2 linked regions of the Methylosinus sp. H3A genome follow. The main gene of each other region encodes a partner of the protein of the gene in region 2 in a complex. Links are inferred from orthologs where the notes say so. Each region holds a gene or a part of one and is shown on either strand. Other genes may lie near its edges.

Region 1 (6,894 bases), 2.4 Mb from region 2 along the record:
CACCATGTTGGACCTCGACTGCTTCATCGATCCGGTGACGACGGATCACGCTCCGCTGCGGATTGCCCGCGCAGAATGAGGCGATGCGACGCAAGTTCTGAGGCGCAGACGGATATGACGATCGCTTCGCTCGCCGTTCGGCGAGAGGTCAATTCGGCTGCACGCGGGAGCGCTTCATGAACTCGCGACGATGAGCTGGAGAAGGGACTGGTCGATAGAGGAAATGGGCATGATCAATCCGCTTTCTGTTCAGGCAATGCGGCGATCATATACGGCTGTGTCCCGTGTTGCAAATTGCGAACGCCTGTGGACAACGGTGTGATTCGAGCGGCAAAGCCCGTCAGGCTCGCTCGATGAAGCTCTCGAGCACCATCTTCCGCCCGGCCTTGTCGAAATCGACCTGCAGCTTGTTGCCGTCGACATTGGCCACTGTGCCGGGCCCGAATTTCTGGTGAAACACGCGCGCGCCGATCGCAAAGCGCGAGCTCGCGGACGACTTTGCCAGCACTTCCCCTTCGATCGTCGGCGGCGCTCGGCGCGCGGGCTTGTTCGACGCGGTCTCGCGCGCGGTTTGCGCGCGCTTCCAGCCCGGCGTCGAATAGCTCGAGCCATAGCTGTCCATATTGGCGAAGCGCGACACGCCGTAAGAGCCATATTGCGAGCCGCCGGAAGCCTCCGTCACTTCCACACTCGCCGCCGGCAGATCGTCGAGGAAGCGCGAGGGCAGCGTCGTCTGCCACAGGCCATGAATGCGGCGATTGGTGGCGAAGAAAATTTTGAGCCGCCGCTTTGCGCGCGTGATGCCCACATAGGCGAGGCGGCGCTCCTCCTCCAATCCCGCGCGGCCGCTGTCGTCCAGCGAGCGCTGATGCGGGAACAGCCCTTCTTCCCAGCCCGGCAGATACACGGTCTCGAATTCGAGGCCCTTGGCGCCATGCAGCGTCATGATCGACACGCGCTGTCGATCGGCGGCCTCGTCCGTCTCCATGACCAGCGACACATGCTCGAGAAAGCCCGCGAGATCGGGGAATTCCTCCATCGCGCGCACCAGCTCTTTCAAATTCTCGAGCCGGCCCGCCGCTTCCGGCGTCTTGTCGTCGCGCCACATCTGCGTGTAGCCCGACTCGTCCAACACCATTTCCGCGAGCTCGTTCTGCGGCGTCGTGTCGATGAGATTGCGCCAGCGATCGAAATCGGCGATCAGCGCCCGCAGCGTCGCGCGGGGCTTTGGCTTCAGCTCCTCCGTCTCGACGATCACCCGCGCCGCCTGCATCAGCGGCGCGCTTTCGCGGCGCGAATATTCATGCAGCACTTGCAGCGTCGCGTCGCCCAATCCGCGCTTGGGCGTATTGACGATGCGCTCGAAGGCGAGATCGTCGAACGGTTGCGCGACGCAGCGCAGATAGGCGAGCGCGTCGCGTATCTCCAGCCGCTCATAGAAGCGCGGGCCGCCGATCACGCGATAGGGCAGGCCGAGCGTGATGAAGCGCTCCTCGAACTCGCGCATCTGGAAAGACGCGCGCACGAGAATGGCGATCTCCTCGAGATTATGCCCCTTGCGCTGCAATTGCTCGATATCTTCGCCGATCGCGCGCGCTTCCTCCTCGCTGTCCCACACGCCGGTGACGCTGGGCTTCTCGCCATCGGCGCCTTCGGTGAACAGCGTCTTGCCGAGCCGTCCCTCATTGCGCGCGATGAGATGCGAGGCCGCCGCGAGAATATGCCCCGTCGAGCGATAATTACGCTCGAGCCGCACGATTTTCGCGCCGGGAAAATCCTTCTCGAAGCGCAGAATATTTTCCACTTCCGCGCCGCGCCATCCATAGACGCTCTGATCGTCGTCGCCGACGCAGCAGACATTGTGCCGGCCCTGCGCGATCAGGCGCAGCCACAAATATTGCGCGGTGTTGGTGTCCTGATATTCGTCGACGAGAATATATTTGAAGCGCTGACGATATTCGTCGAGTACATCCACATTCTCGCGAAAGAGCCGCAAAGACTCGAGCAGCAGATCGCCGAAATCGACGGCGTTCAGCACCTTCAGCCGCTCCTGATAGAGCGCATAGAGCTTCTTGCCCTTGCCGTCCGCAAAGCTCTGCGCCTCGCCGGCGGGAACATGCTCGGGTGAGAGGCCGCGGTTTTTCCAGGCGTCGATCTGATGCGCGAGCCCGCGCGGCGGCCAGCGCTTGTCGTCTATATTCTCGGCCTGCAGCACCTGCTTCAGCAGGCGGATTTGATCGTCCGTGTCGAGAATGGTGAAATTCGACTTCAGCCCCACCAGCTCGGCGTGGCGGCGCAGGATTTTCGCGCTGATCGCGTGAAAAGTGCCGAGCCATTGCAGCGCCTCGGCGCCGGGGCCGGCCAGCGTCTCGACGCGCTCGCGCATCTCGCGCGCGGCCTTGTTGGTGAAGGTGACGGCGAGGATTTCCCACGGCCGCGCCCGCCCGCTGCCGAGAATATGCGCGATGCGCGTGGTCAGCACGCGCGTCTTGCCGGTGCCGGCGCCGGCGAGCACCAGCAGCGGGCCCTCTATCGTCTCGACGGCGGCGCGCTGCTCGGGATTGAGCGCGTCCAGAAAACGCCCGCGTCCAGCGAGCGCGCGCGCGGCGATGCCGCCTTCGAGCGGCGTGAAATCTTCCGGCGGCGCAGGACGTGACAAGGCGTTGGGGCTCCTTCGACGCGTAGGATACAGGAGAACGGAAGGCGAATCATTGTCCGATTCGCGATTTGCCCCCAATGTGGAGACCGCAGGGCCGCCTGTCACGGAGGAAAAGCCCGCCGCGCCGCTATTCCCAAGGGAGAAACCCATGCCCGAGCTCTCGGCCTGCCGCCGCGCCGCTATGCTTTTCGGTCTTCTCGCGACCCTCGCCGCCCCGGCCGCGGCCTCGGCCGGGCCTTCCGCGCAGCTCTGCGCGGCGGGGGCGCGCTCCGCGCCGCATGAGGCTCCGGCCTCTCTCTCGCCGGCGATCCGCCGCGCTTTCGGCCTCGCGAGCGATTTCCCCGTGGGGGCGGCCTATTACCGCTGCTCGGGCGGCCGGACGCTGGCCTGCGTCGTCGGCGCCAATCTCCCCTGCTTCAAGGCGAACAAGGCGCGCTCGCTGCCCGGCGCGACGCAATATTGCCGGGAGAATCCGGGGTCGGATTTCATTCCCATGGTCGCGACCGGCCATGACACGATCTACGAATGGAAATGCGTCGGCAAGACCGCGCGGGCGGGCAAGCAGGTCGCGCCGCTCGATGGGGAAGGGTATTTCGAGGAGAATTGGAAGAAGGTGGAGTGAGGGGGCCGACCAACGTCACCTTTGGTCTGTATCCCGACTGCGGCCGAGCGCCCGCTCCATGGCGTAGACGCGCAGCGCCGAGGAGAGATTGGCGCGGCCGCGTCCGGCGTCTATCCGCGCGACGAGGCCGGCGAGCGAGCAGCCCTCCTGCTCGGCGGCCGCCTTCAGCGCCTCCCAGAAGATGCGCTCCAACGACACGCTGGTGCTGTGGCCGGCGATCACCAGCGAATGTTTGGCGACCGTCGAAGCCTTGTCGTCCTTGGCCGCCGTCGCGGCGGCTGGCGGGGCCGTCGTCGAAGGCGCGCGGGCGCGTCTGCGGGTCATTCCGGTCTCATCCGTTCCGCACTCCCGCGATCGGAAAATGCTCCGTCTTGTCCCAATAGAAGGGCCGCAGGCGCAGGTCGCGCAAGGCGCGCCAGGAGGCGAGGGCCAGCATGAGGCTCCACAGCGGCCAGCGCAGCAGCGCGGGCCAGAGCCATAATATTTCGGCGTCCTGCATGGCGACGAGGCGCGGCCAGGCGCTCGCCGCGACGCCGCTCGAGGCGACGAGGCAAAAAAGGCCGCTGGCGAGCCCGTCGCCGAGCGTGGTCGGCGTCAGCAGCGATCCGAAGGCGAAATCATAGATCAGAAAGCAAAGGAAGATCGGCGCATGGAGCGGCGCGAGGAAGCCGCCTGCGAAAATCGCCAGCGTCGCCGCTCCGCGCAGGGCGCCGAGATCGCCGAAAAAAGCGGCCGGGTCGCGGCAATGGACCAGAGCGGTCTGCATCCAGCCCTTCATCCAGCGGGCGCGCTGCGCCACCAGCGCGGAAAAGCGCGTCGGCGCCTGCTCCTGCGTGCGCGAGGAGAAGGTGCGGATCGCATAGCCGCGGCGCGCCAGCCGCAGGCCGAGATCGGCGTCCTCGGTCACATTATAGGCGTCCCAGGCGCCGACCGCGCGCAGCGCCGACACGCGAAAATGATTGGAGGAGCCGCCGAGGAAAAAGGGCAGGCCGGCTGCCGAGGCGCCCTTGTCGAAAACATCGAACAATACGGCGTAATCGATGCAGAACATGGCCGTCGCCCAGCCGCGCCGATGATTGTGGATGAAGAGGCTCGCTTGCAGGCAGGCGAGCTTTTCGTCGGCGACGGCGAACAGCGCCGCCGCCTTCCGCAACTGCGCTGGATCGGGCAGATCCTCGGCGTCGAAAACGGCGACGAGCGAGCCGCGCAGAAAGGGCGTCGCCACATTGAGCGCGCGCGGCTTGGTGCGCGGCTCGCCGGGCGGCGCGACGATGATCTCCCAGCCCGGCCGCAGACGCATGGCGCGCAAGGCCGCGGCCGTCTCGGCGTCGTCGTGTTCGACGACGAATTTGACGTCGAGCTTGGCGCGCGGATAGTCGATCGCGTCGAGCGCCCCGGTCAATTGCGGGACGACGCCGGCCTCGTCATACAGCGCTATGACGATCGAATAGACGGGCAGATCGCGCTCCTCCAGCGCGGGCGCCGTCTCGCAGCCCCGCCCGCGCATCGCGCAGACATAGAGACGCAGGCCGATATTGGCGAGAAACAGCAGAGCGAGCAGCGTCGAGACGCTCAATGAGATCGCCGGCGTGGGCGCGAGCCAGGCCGCGAGCAGCAAGAGATTGGCGAGCACGAAGACGCTCGGAGCGCCGTCGCCGAGCGCGCGCCGCGCCGCCAGCTCCGGCTCGACGCGCTCCACCGAATAGGCGGCGGCCTCTGCCAGCCGGCGCGCGGAGGAGCGGCGCAGCGCCTCCTCGAACAAGGACGGGGCGGTGATGGCGAAGAGCGGCCGCCCGGCGGACGAGCGCGTCACGCCGACGAGCCTCACGATCTCCTCGCCGCGCGGCGCGAACAGCCAGCGCAGCCCCCTCGGCTCCTCGGCGAAACGGGCGTAGCCGCGGGCGGCGTCCAGCTCGAGGCTCTCCGAGGGCTCAAGCGCGGGCGGGGCCTCGAGATAGGGAACCTGCAGCTCCGTCGCGAGGATGCGATAGAAGCGCTCCTCGGAGATCAGCCCTTCGGCGATCAGCACGGCGTCGGCCTCGGCGTCCTGACGCCGGGCGATGGTCGCGCCATATTGCAGCATGACCAGCGGCGCGCCATGGGCGGCGAGAAAGGCGATCTCGGGCGGAAGCGGCCGCCCGGCGCCGGGCGCGAGCGTCTCCGGCGCCGGGCGCGCGCGCTGGCGGGCGAGCGTGGCCTCGGTCGAGCCCTCGCGGCGGCGCGCGAAGCCGGAGCTGTCGTCGCGATGCGGAACCGGCGGATACGGCGAAACCCTATCGACCGGATTCACGCTCATACGCTAATCTCCGCCACGACGCGCCGGGCTCCGTCCGCGCCGGGCGCTCCCGAGGCCTCGAATGATCTGCGAAAAGAGAACTATGGCTGAAGCTTGGCGCAGAAGCGAAATTTTGACAAGCTTCTCCTTCGCTCTGCGTGTCGCCCTCGTTTTTGCGGCGGCGTCCGTCGTCTCGTCGGCGCGCGCGGAGACCGCGGTCGCCGCGGCCCCGACTTTTTGGGATCCGGCGCGCAAAATGGACAAGCCCGACCTCGCCGGTCTCAAGCAAATCCGTTTTCTCACAGAGGATGATTACCCGCCCTTCGACTTCGCCCTGCCGGACGGCGCGATCGCCGGCTTCAACGTCGATCTGGCGCGCGCCATTTGCGAGGAGCTCGAGCTTCCCTGCACCATCCAGCGCCGGCGCTGGGACACGTTGATCGCAGCGCTGGACGAGAACGCGGGCGACGCCGCCATCGCCTCTTTCGCCATCACCGCCGAGGCGCGCAAGAAGCTCGACTTCACCGCGCCCTATTACACGACGCCCGGCCGTTTCGTCGTTCGCAAGGATTCGGTGCTGCCCGGCGCGACGCCCGCCGCGCTCGCCGACCGCACCATCGCGGTGGCCGCCGACAGCGCGCATGAGGCTTTTCTGCGGAATTTCTTTCCCGCCTCGACTCTCGCGACCTATCCGAGCGCGCAACAGGCGCGCAGCGCGCTGAAGGAGGGCCGCGCCCATGCGATGTTCGGCGACGCCATCTCGCTCTCCTTCTGGCTCAATGGCGCGGACGCCGCCGATTGCTGCATGTTCAAGGACGGGCCCTATTCGGATCCGACCTTTTTCGGCGACGGCGTCGGCATAGCAGTGAAGAAGAACAATAACGCGCTGCGCCGCGCGCTGGATTACGCGCTGGCGCGCGTCGCCCAGAAGGGCGCCTATACGGAGCTCTATCTCAAATATTTTCCGGTGGGGCCTTATTGAGACGCCCCGTTCCCTCGCCCGCGTGAGCGGGGAGGGGCGGGGAGACGCGAAACCTCATCCTTCCGCGCGGAACTCGCGCGCGAGGGCCTTTTCGATCTCGGGCAGGGGATGGCGGGTCAGATCCTTGTCCAGCTCGCCCTTCACCTTGCTCTTGGCTTTTGGTGACAACTCCTGGCGCAGCTCGCCGAGCACACGCGGCGGGGCGATGATGACGATCTCGCTCAATTCGCCCGCTTCGGCGGCGGTGTTGATCCGCTCGGCGATCTGATGGGCGAAATGTTCCTTCTCCAGCTCGTGCCAATCGGCGTTCTCGACGGCGCTGCGCGGCGCTCCCGCCGTGCCGTAAACGCGGCCAG
Region 2 (6,929 bases):
TTCGCAAAAGGGAAGGCCGCGAGAATCTCCTCGCGCTCGAAAGCGATAACCGGATCGTCGATCGAGACGAAACCGACATCGTCGGCTCCGGCGGCGAGCGCCATTTCGCGTAACCGCCGCGCTTCGAAAACCGACGCCGGCGTCATCGGCGAACGGACCATCGAGAGGATTTCGTGAGCATCGGCAGACATGTGCATATACCCCTTTCTGCGCATGATTTTGCGCATGCAGGACGCGCGCAAACGTCACTCTTCCTGAACGGCCACGGCAAGCGCGCGCAATTCACCGACGAGACGCGCCAATCGTTCGGCGCCGAATTTCTCTTCCGCCCGCGTCTGCGCCGCGCGCCAGAGCGGCAGCGCTTTCGCCAGAGTCGCGCGGCCCTGTTTCGTCAGAGTCACCTCGCGGGTGCGGCGATCCTCGCCCGTCTTCACACGCAAGAGCCCACGCTTCTCCATCACCGCGAGATTGCGCGCGAGCGCGCTGCGGTCCAGCACGAAAATCTCGGCCAGCTTGCTGACCGTCCATCCTTCCGCGAGCGAACAGGCGACGAGCAGCGAATATTGCGTCGGCTCGAGATCGAGCCCACCGAGACTCTCCGCATAGAGCTTGCCGATCGCACGCGCCGCGCGGCGCACATTGGCCACGGCGCAGCTCTGCGCGCAGGCTCTGACTTCGGCCGGATCAGGCTCGCTCATGAGAAAGATGTATGTGCCTCTATTGCGCCGACGTCAAGCGCCAGAGCTGGATCGCTTCGCAATGCTGCGATTTTTCACGCCACCACTGTCAGCCGCCGCGCGGCGCGGGTGACGCCAGTGTAGAGCCAGCGCGCGCGATGCTCGCGAAAGGCGAAGGATTCGTCGAACAAAGCGACATCGTCCCATTGCGAGCCCTGCGCCTTATGCACGGTGAGGCAATAGCCGAAATCGAACTCATCCGTATCCTTGCGCTGCGCAAAGGGAATCTCGGCGTCGCCTCCTTCGAAGAACTGCGGCAGCACGCCGACGCGCTGGAATTTTCCCGCCGTCTCCTCCGGCTCGACCAGCAGGCGCACCTTGCCGCGCCGCAGAGCGCCGGCGCTCTTCACCTTGAACAGCGCGCCATTGAGCAGGCCCTTCTTGCGATTATTGCGCAGGCAGACAAGCTTCTCGCCCGATTGCGGCAGCGTGCCGACAAAACCACGCAGCTGCCGCAGCCGATTATTATAGGCGCGGCGCGTGCGATTGAGGCCGACGAGCACCTGATCGGCGTTGGTGATGAGCGCGGGATCGAGCGCGTCGCGCCGCACCACTTGCGTCTCGCCATAGACGCCGTAATCGAGCCGCCCGCCCTCGCGAATGATCATGGAGAGGCGCACGATCGGATTATCCGCGGCCTGCCGATGCACTTCCGTCAGCATCACATCGGGCTCCGATTCGGTGAAATAGCCGCCGCCCTTCACCGGCGGCAATTGCGCCGGATCGCCGAGCACCAGCACCTTCTTGCCGAAGGAGAGCAGATCGCGGCCCAATTCCTCGTCGACCATGGAGCATTCGTCGATGATGATGAGCTTGGCTTTCGCCGCGTCGCTGTCCTCGTTCAGCTCGAAGGCGGGCTCCTCGGTCTCCGTATCGGTGGCGCGATAGATGAGGCTGTGAATGGTGCGCGCATCCTTGCACCCCTTGGAGCGCATCACCAACGCCGCCTTGCCGGTGAAAGCGCCGAAGGCGACGTCGCCGTCGACGCTCTCGGCGATATGTTGCGCAAGCGTCGATTTGCCCGTGCCGGCATAGCCGAACAGACGAAACAGCTGCGCGCGGCCGTCCTTCAGCCATGCGGCGACGGCCGAGAGCGCGCGCTCTTGTTCATTGGACCAGACGGGCATGGGAAATTTTTCGACTCGATCGATTGTATCGCGGCCAGGATGGCGGAAGCGGCGGAGCGCGGCAAGTGTCAAAACAATTCCCGCGCCGAATGGACGCCCGCACCGCCCTTGACAAGCCAGTCCCAGGAAAATCAAATAGCTCAGGTTCAACAAAAATAGATTGAGAGCGGCCATGCGAAGTCTGTGGTGCGGAATCGCTATGCTTTTTGTGACTCCTCTACACGCTGACCCTGTCGATTTCGACGCGTTCTTCAACGAAGCAGCGAGCTGTCGTCAATCACAAGCTTTCGCGACTCTCCATAAAAATATCGGAGATCGCTACGGCAATGACGCAGACTCCAAGAATACGCAAGTAAACCAGTCGGTTCGCGTAAAAATTCCTCCCGAGATAAGAGCCGGAGTTGGCAAAGCGCGATCCGTCAACAAGGGCGAATATACGCAGGTCGTGGTGCCGCTGGACGGATTTTGGCGAGGACTCGAGTTGCAAGAGCTGGAGTTCGCGGTGGGAAATGGAAACGGCGTACAGCAATGGCGGATTCGATTCTCGGAACCGCGTTCCGCGGTGCTGCGCGTTTTCGGAACCGAAGTTTCGGCGGCGGACCACGCTCTAAAAGCAGACCCGGAGAGCGCTCCCTTTGGTCATTCCGCCAAAATTCCCAAGGGATCCAACGGCGAAATTGTTTGTGATTTTTCAACCTGACCAATAAAGGAGACGAACGAGAGATCGCCTATCTAGGCTTTCCCTTCACCAACTTCGCTATTTGTTCAGCTTCCCCTTGCCCGCCATGGATCGCGGCGCGGGGCGCGACAGCGGCCGCGCTTCGCCGCCGCCGAAATTATGCGGCCCCATATCGGCGTCGGTCGGCTTATGGGCGCGCGTGCCGGAGATCGCAGGCGCCTCCCCTCCCCTTCCGCGCGGGCGCATCAACGGATTGGCCTCGGCGAGAAGCTCGGCGCGTTGCAGGCGGGAAATCTCGTCGCGCAGACGCGCAGCCTCCTCGAAGGCGAGATCGGCGGCGGCGGCCTTCATGCGCTTCTCGAGATCGGCGAGCGTCGCCTGCATATTGTGCCCCGGCGCCAGCTCGGAGAGGCCTGCGTCCACGGTCACATGATCCTGCTCGGCGAGCGAGCCCAAGATATCGGCGATATCGCGCTTTATGCTCGCCGGCGTGATGCCATGCTCGGCGTTATAGGCCTGCTGCTTGGCGCGGCGGCGGTCGGTCTCGTCCATGGCGCGTTTCATCGAGCCGGTGACGTGATCCGCATAGAGGATCACGCGCCCGTCGACATTGCGCGCGGCGCGGCCGATCGTCTGCACCAGCGAGGTCTCGGAACGCAGGAATCCTTCCTTATCGGCGTCGAGAATGGCGACGAAGCCGCATTCGGGAATATCCAATCCTTCGCGCAGCAGGTTGATGCCGACCAGCACGTCGAAAGCGCCGAGGCGCAGATCGCGAATGATCTCGATACGCTCGATCGTGTCTATGTCCGAATGCATGTAGCGCACGCGCACGCCATTCTCGTGCAGATATTCGGTGAGGTCTTCCGCCATGCGCTTGGTCAGCACGGTGACGAGCGAGCGATAGCCGGCCTGGCTGACTTCCTTCACCTCGCCGAGCAGATCGTCGACCTGCGAGCGCGCGGGACGTATCTCCACTGGCGGATCGATGAGGCCCGTCGGGCGAATGACCTGCTCGACGAAGACGCCGCCCGTGCGCTCCATTTCCCAATTGCCCGGCGTCGCCGAGACGGCGACCGATTGCGGGCGCATCGCGTCCCATTCCTCGAAGCGCAGCGGACGATTGTCCATGCAGGACGGCAGGCGAAAGCCATATTCGGCGAGCGTCGCCTTGCGGCGAAAGTCGCCCTTATACATAGCGCCGATCTGCGGAATGCTCACATGGCTCTCGTCCGCGAAGACGATGGAATTGTCCGGCAGATATTCGAACAAAGTCGGCGGCGGCTCGCCGGGCCTGCGCCCGGTGAGATAACGCGAGTAATTCTCGATGCCGGCGCAAGAGCCCGTCGCCTCCATCATCTCGAGATCATAGCGCGTGCGCTGCTCCAATCGCTGCGCCTCGACGAGGCGCCCGGCGTTGTTCAGCTCGCCGAGCCGCCCGCGCAGCTCGTCCTTGATCGCCTTGATCGATTGCAACAGCGTCGGGCGCGGCGTCACATAATGCGAATTGGCGTAGACCTTCACGAATTCGAGATCCTGCGTCTTCTTTCCCGTCAGCGGATCGAATTCGCAGATCGACTCCACCTCGTCGCCGAAGAAGGAGATGCGCCAGCCACGGTCTTCATAGTGGGCCGGGAAAATATCGACCGTATCGCCGCGCACGCGAAAGGTGCCGCGCGTGAAATCCGAGCCGATGCGCCGATATTGCAGAGCCACGAGATCGGTGACGAGCTGGCGCTGCTCCAGCTTCTCGCCCATGCTGACGCCGAAGGTCATCGCCGTATAGGTCTCGACCGAGCCAATGCCGTAGATGCAGGACACGGAGGCGACGATGATGACGTCGTCGCGCTCCAGCAGCGAGCGCGTGGCGGCGTGGCGCATGCGGTCGATCTGCTCATTCACCGAGGATTCTTTTTCGATATAGGTGTCGGTGCGCGGCACATAGGCCTCGGGCTGATAATAATCATAATAGGAGACGAAATATTCGACGGCGTTATTGGGAAAAAAGCTCTTGAACTCGCCGTAGAGCTGAGCGGCGAGCGTCTTGTTCGGCGCCAGCACCAGCGCCGGCCGCTGCGTGCGCGAAATCACCTGCGCCATGGTGAAAGTCTTGCCGGAGCCGGTGACGCCGAGCAGCACCTGATCGCGCTCATTCGCCTCGATGCCGGCGACCAGCTCCTCGATCGCCTGCGGCTGGTCGCCGCGCGGCTGATAGTCGGAGACGAGGTCGAATTTGACGCCGCCCTCGCTCTTTTGCGGCCGCTCCGGCCGATGCGGCGTCCAGGGCTTGGTCTCGCGCAGGTTCGGATCGCCGAGCTTCAAAAGCTGCTCGAGGCTCTCCATCGTCGCCGACACGCCGCCCGAACCTCCGAGGTCGAGCGTCTCGGCCGGCGCCTCGTCCCCGCCGGCGTCATAGGCGGCCTGCGGCGCCTCCTCGAAGCCGGCCTGCCGCTCGGCGAGACCGGGATTGAGCAGCGCCTGCAAATGCGGCGCGATCGGCGACACCTCGGGCTTGGCGGCCTTGGCGCGCGTCGGGCGGGCGGGGTTTTTCGGCTTTTTCGGAGCAGAGGCCATGGCCGCGAATATGACCCCGGACGCGCGAGGATGGAAGCGGGAAGAGGAGTCCCGACGAAACGGATTTCACTCGCCTTCAACGCGGGCGAGCAGCTTGGCGAGCAGACGATCGAGCGTCTTCTGCTCGTCATCGCTCAGCGCCGCCAGTATCGTCCGCTCGGTCTGGACATGAATCGATAGGGCGTCGTCGATCAGCGACTTGCCTTCGTCGGACAGAGCCACCAACGTGCCGCGCCGATCCGTCGGGTGTTTGACGCGCCGGACATGGCCGGCCTTTTCCAGCCGGTCGATGCGCGCGGTCATGCCGCCCGACGAAATCATCGTCGCCTCATAGAGCGCCGTGGGCGTCAAGGCGTAAGGCGGACCCGATCGGCGCAGCGTCGCCAGGACATCGAACTCGCCATTCTGTAGTCCGAAGCGGACGAACACAGGGTTGAGCCGGTCGCGGACGATGAGCTGCGCCAACTCGAGCAGCCGGCCCACCGCCTCCATCGGGAATGAATCCAGATCCGGCCGTTCGCTCCGCCATTGGCGGGCGGCGATCGCCGCGCGGTCCTCTGACCTATCGGCATTCGACATGATATATCTCGATATCAAGATACTTTGTGCAAAGATAGTAGCGGTCCGGCGATCGGATGGCAATCGCCTTCGACCCCGGGCTTTCGACGGAGAAATCTCATGACTACACAATTAGATGACGCCCTGGACCCGCGTCCGTCCCATCCGGCGAGCGCGGTCGGCAATGGCCTGATCCTGACCGCGATCATCCTGCTCGCGCTCAATCTCCGCCCGGTCATTGCAGGACTGGGACCACTGCTCGATCTCATCGAAAGCTCCACCGGGCTGACTTCGGCCGAAGCGGGGCTTCTCACCACGCTGCCTGTTTTTCTCCTGGGGCTCGGCGCCTTCGCCGGCGGGCGCCTGCGGCGGCGCTTCGGAACGAAGCGCATCATTGCTCTGGGAATAGCGACGATCGCTCTGGCCTGCGCGAGCCGGGCGGTTTGGAACGACGCATCCGGAATGTTGTCGACGGCCGCCGGCGCCGGATTGGGCGTCGCCGTCATCCAGGCGCTTCTGCCCGGCGTCATCAAGGAGCGCTTCGGCGCCGGCGTCGGGCGCGCCATGGGACTCTACACCACCGCCATAATGGGCGGCGCCGCACTTGCCGCGGCGTCGGCGCCCGGACTGGCGAGAGCGCTCGACTGGCCCGGCGCCCTCGCGGTCTGGGCGCTTCCGGCCGTTGTCGCGACGATCGGCTGGCTGGCGCTGCCGCTCGCGTCACGAACGACCGAGGCGACGCCCGATGACATACACGATCCGCTCTGGCGCAAGGGCCGCGCCTGGACATTGATGTTGTTCTTCGGGATCGGCACCGGCGCTTACACGCTGGTTCTCGCCTGGCTGCCGCCCTATTACATGAGCCTCGGCCAGAGCCGCGAGATGAGCGGCTATCTGCTCGCCGCCGTCACCGTTGCGGAGGTCGTGGCGGGTCTCGGCGTTTCCGCCGTCATCGGCCGCTTTCCCGATCGCCGCGCGCCGCTCGTCGCCGTGCTGCTCTGCATATTCGCAGGCCTCGTCTGTCTCGTCGCCTCGCCGCTGTCTCTGGCGACGCCGGCCGCGCTGCTGCTCGGACTCGGCATTGGCGCATTGTTTCCGCTGTCGCTGATCGTCACGCTGGATCATGTCGACGATCCCGTCCGCGCCGGCGAACTAGCGGCCTTCGTCCAAGGCGGCGGCTATATCGTCGCGAGCCTCGCGCCGTTTCTCGCAGGCGCGATAAGGGATCGCTTTGCCGATCTTTCCGGAGCCTGG

Evidence for each region.
Region 1: the proteins of uvrB (region 2) and IY145_RS11655 are in contact, whole or in part, in a crystal structure (PDB 7EGT), measured with the Thermus thermophilus proteins. The link is inferred for Methylosinus sp. H3A from one-to-one orthologs. Residues at the interface, in WP_096411307.1 of Thermus thermophilus: Glu23, Leu25, Arg26, Asp27, Gly28, Glu29, Arg30, Phe31, Arg55, Glu326, Asp327, Phe328, Glu379, Ser382, Gln383, His398, Gly400, Arg401; in WP_096412145.1 of Thermus thermophilus: His654, Arg656, Phe657, Gln666, Asp668, Glu669, Lys680, Arg681, Leu682, Ser683, Lys685, Tyr686, Ala687.

Annotation. Positions count from the first base shown.
Region 1 is NZ_JADNQW010000005.1:1,855,610-1,862,503, forward strand. What follows is about bases 1-3,055. They hold IY145_RS11655 (ATP-dependent helicase), read right to left. Parts: upstream 2,660-3,055; coding sequence 341-2,659; downstream 1-340. Other genes in these bases: IY145_RS11650 (transcription termination/antitermination protein NusG), read right to left, coding at 1-6; IY145_RS11660 (hypothetical protein), read left to right, coding at 2,808-3,055. In the rest of the region: more of IY145_RS11660, read left to right, coding at 3,056-3,281; IY145_RS11665 (ribbon-helix-helix domain-containing protein), read right to left, coding at 3,297-3,605; IY145_RS11670 (glycosyltransferase), read right to left, coding at 3,613-5,577; IY145_RS11675 (transporter substrate-binding domain-containing protein), read left to right, coding at 5,690-6,538; IY145_RS11680 (host attachment protein), read right to left, coding at 6,593-6,894. UniProt on the Escherichia coli protein: A helicase with DNA-dependent ATPase activity. Unwinds DNA duplexes with 3'-5' polarity. Translocates on single-stranded DNA with 3'-5' polarity. Initiates unwinding more efficiently from a nicked substrate than double-stranded DNA.
Region 2 is NZ_JADNQW010000005.1:4,253,560-4,260,488, forward strand. Bases 2,370-5,459 are described here. They hold uvrB (excinuclease ABC subunit UvrB), read right to left. Parts: upstream 5,118-5,459; coding sequence 2,622-5,117; downstream 2,370-2,621. Other genes in these bases: IY145_RS22680 (hypothetical protein), read left to right, coding at 2,370-2,564; IY145_RS22690 (MarR family winged helix-turn-helix transcriptional regulator), read right to left, coding at 5,184-5,459. Also shown: IY145_RS22665 (SCP2 sterol-binding domain-containing protein), read right to left, coding at 1-161; IY145_RS22670 (MarR family winged helix-turn-helix transcriptional regulator), read right to left, coding at 246-698; IY145_RS22675 (ATP-dependent RecD-like DNA helicase), read right to left, coding at 773-1,864; more of IY145_RS22680, read left to right, coding at 2,064-2,369; more of IY145_RS22690, read right to left, coding at 5,460-5,696; IY145_RS22695 (MFS transporter), read left to right, coding at 5,796-6,929. UniProt on the Escherichia coli protein: The UvrABC repair system catalyzes the recognition and processing of DNA lesions. A damage recognition complex composed of 2 UvrA and 2 UvrB subunits scans DNA for abnormalities.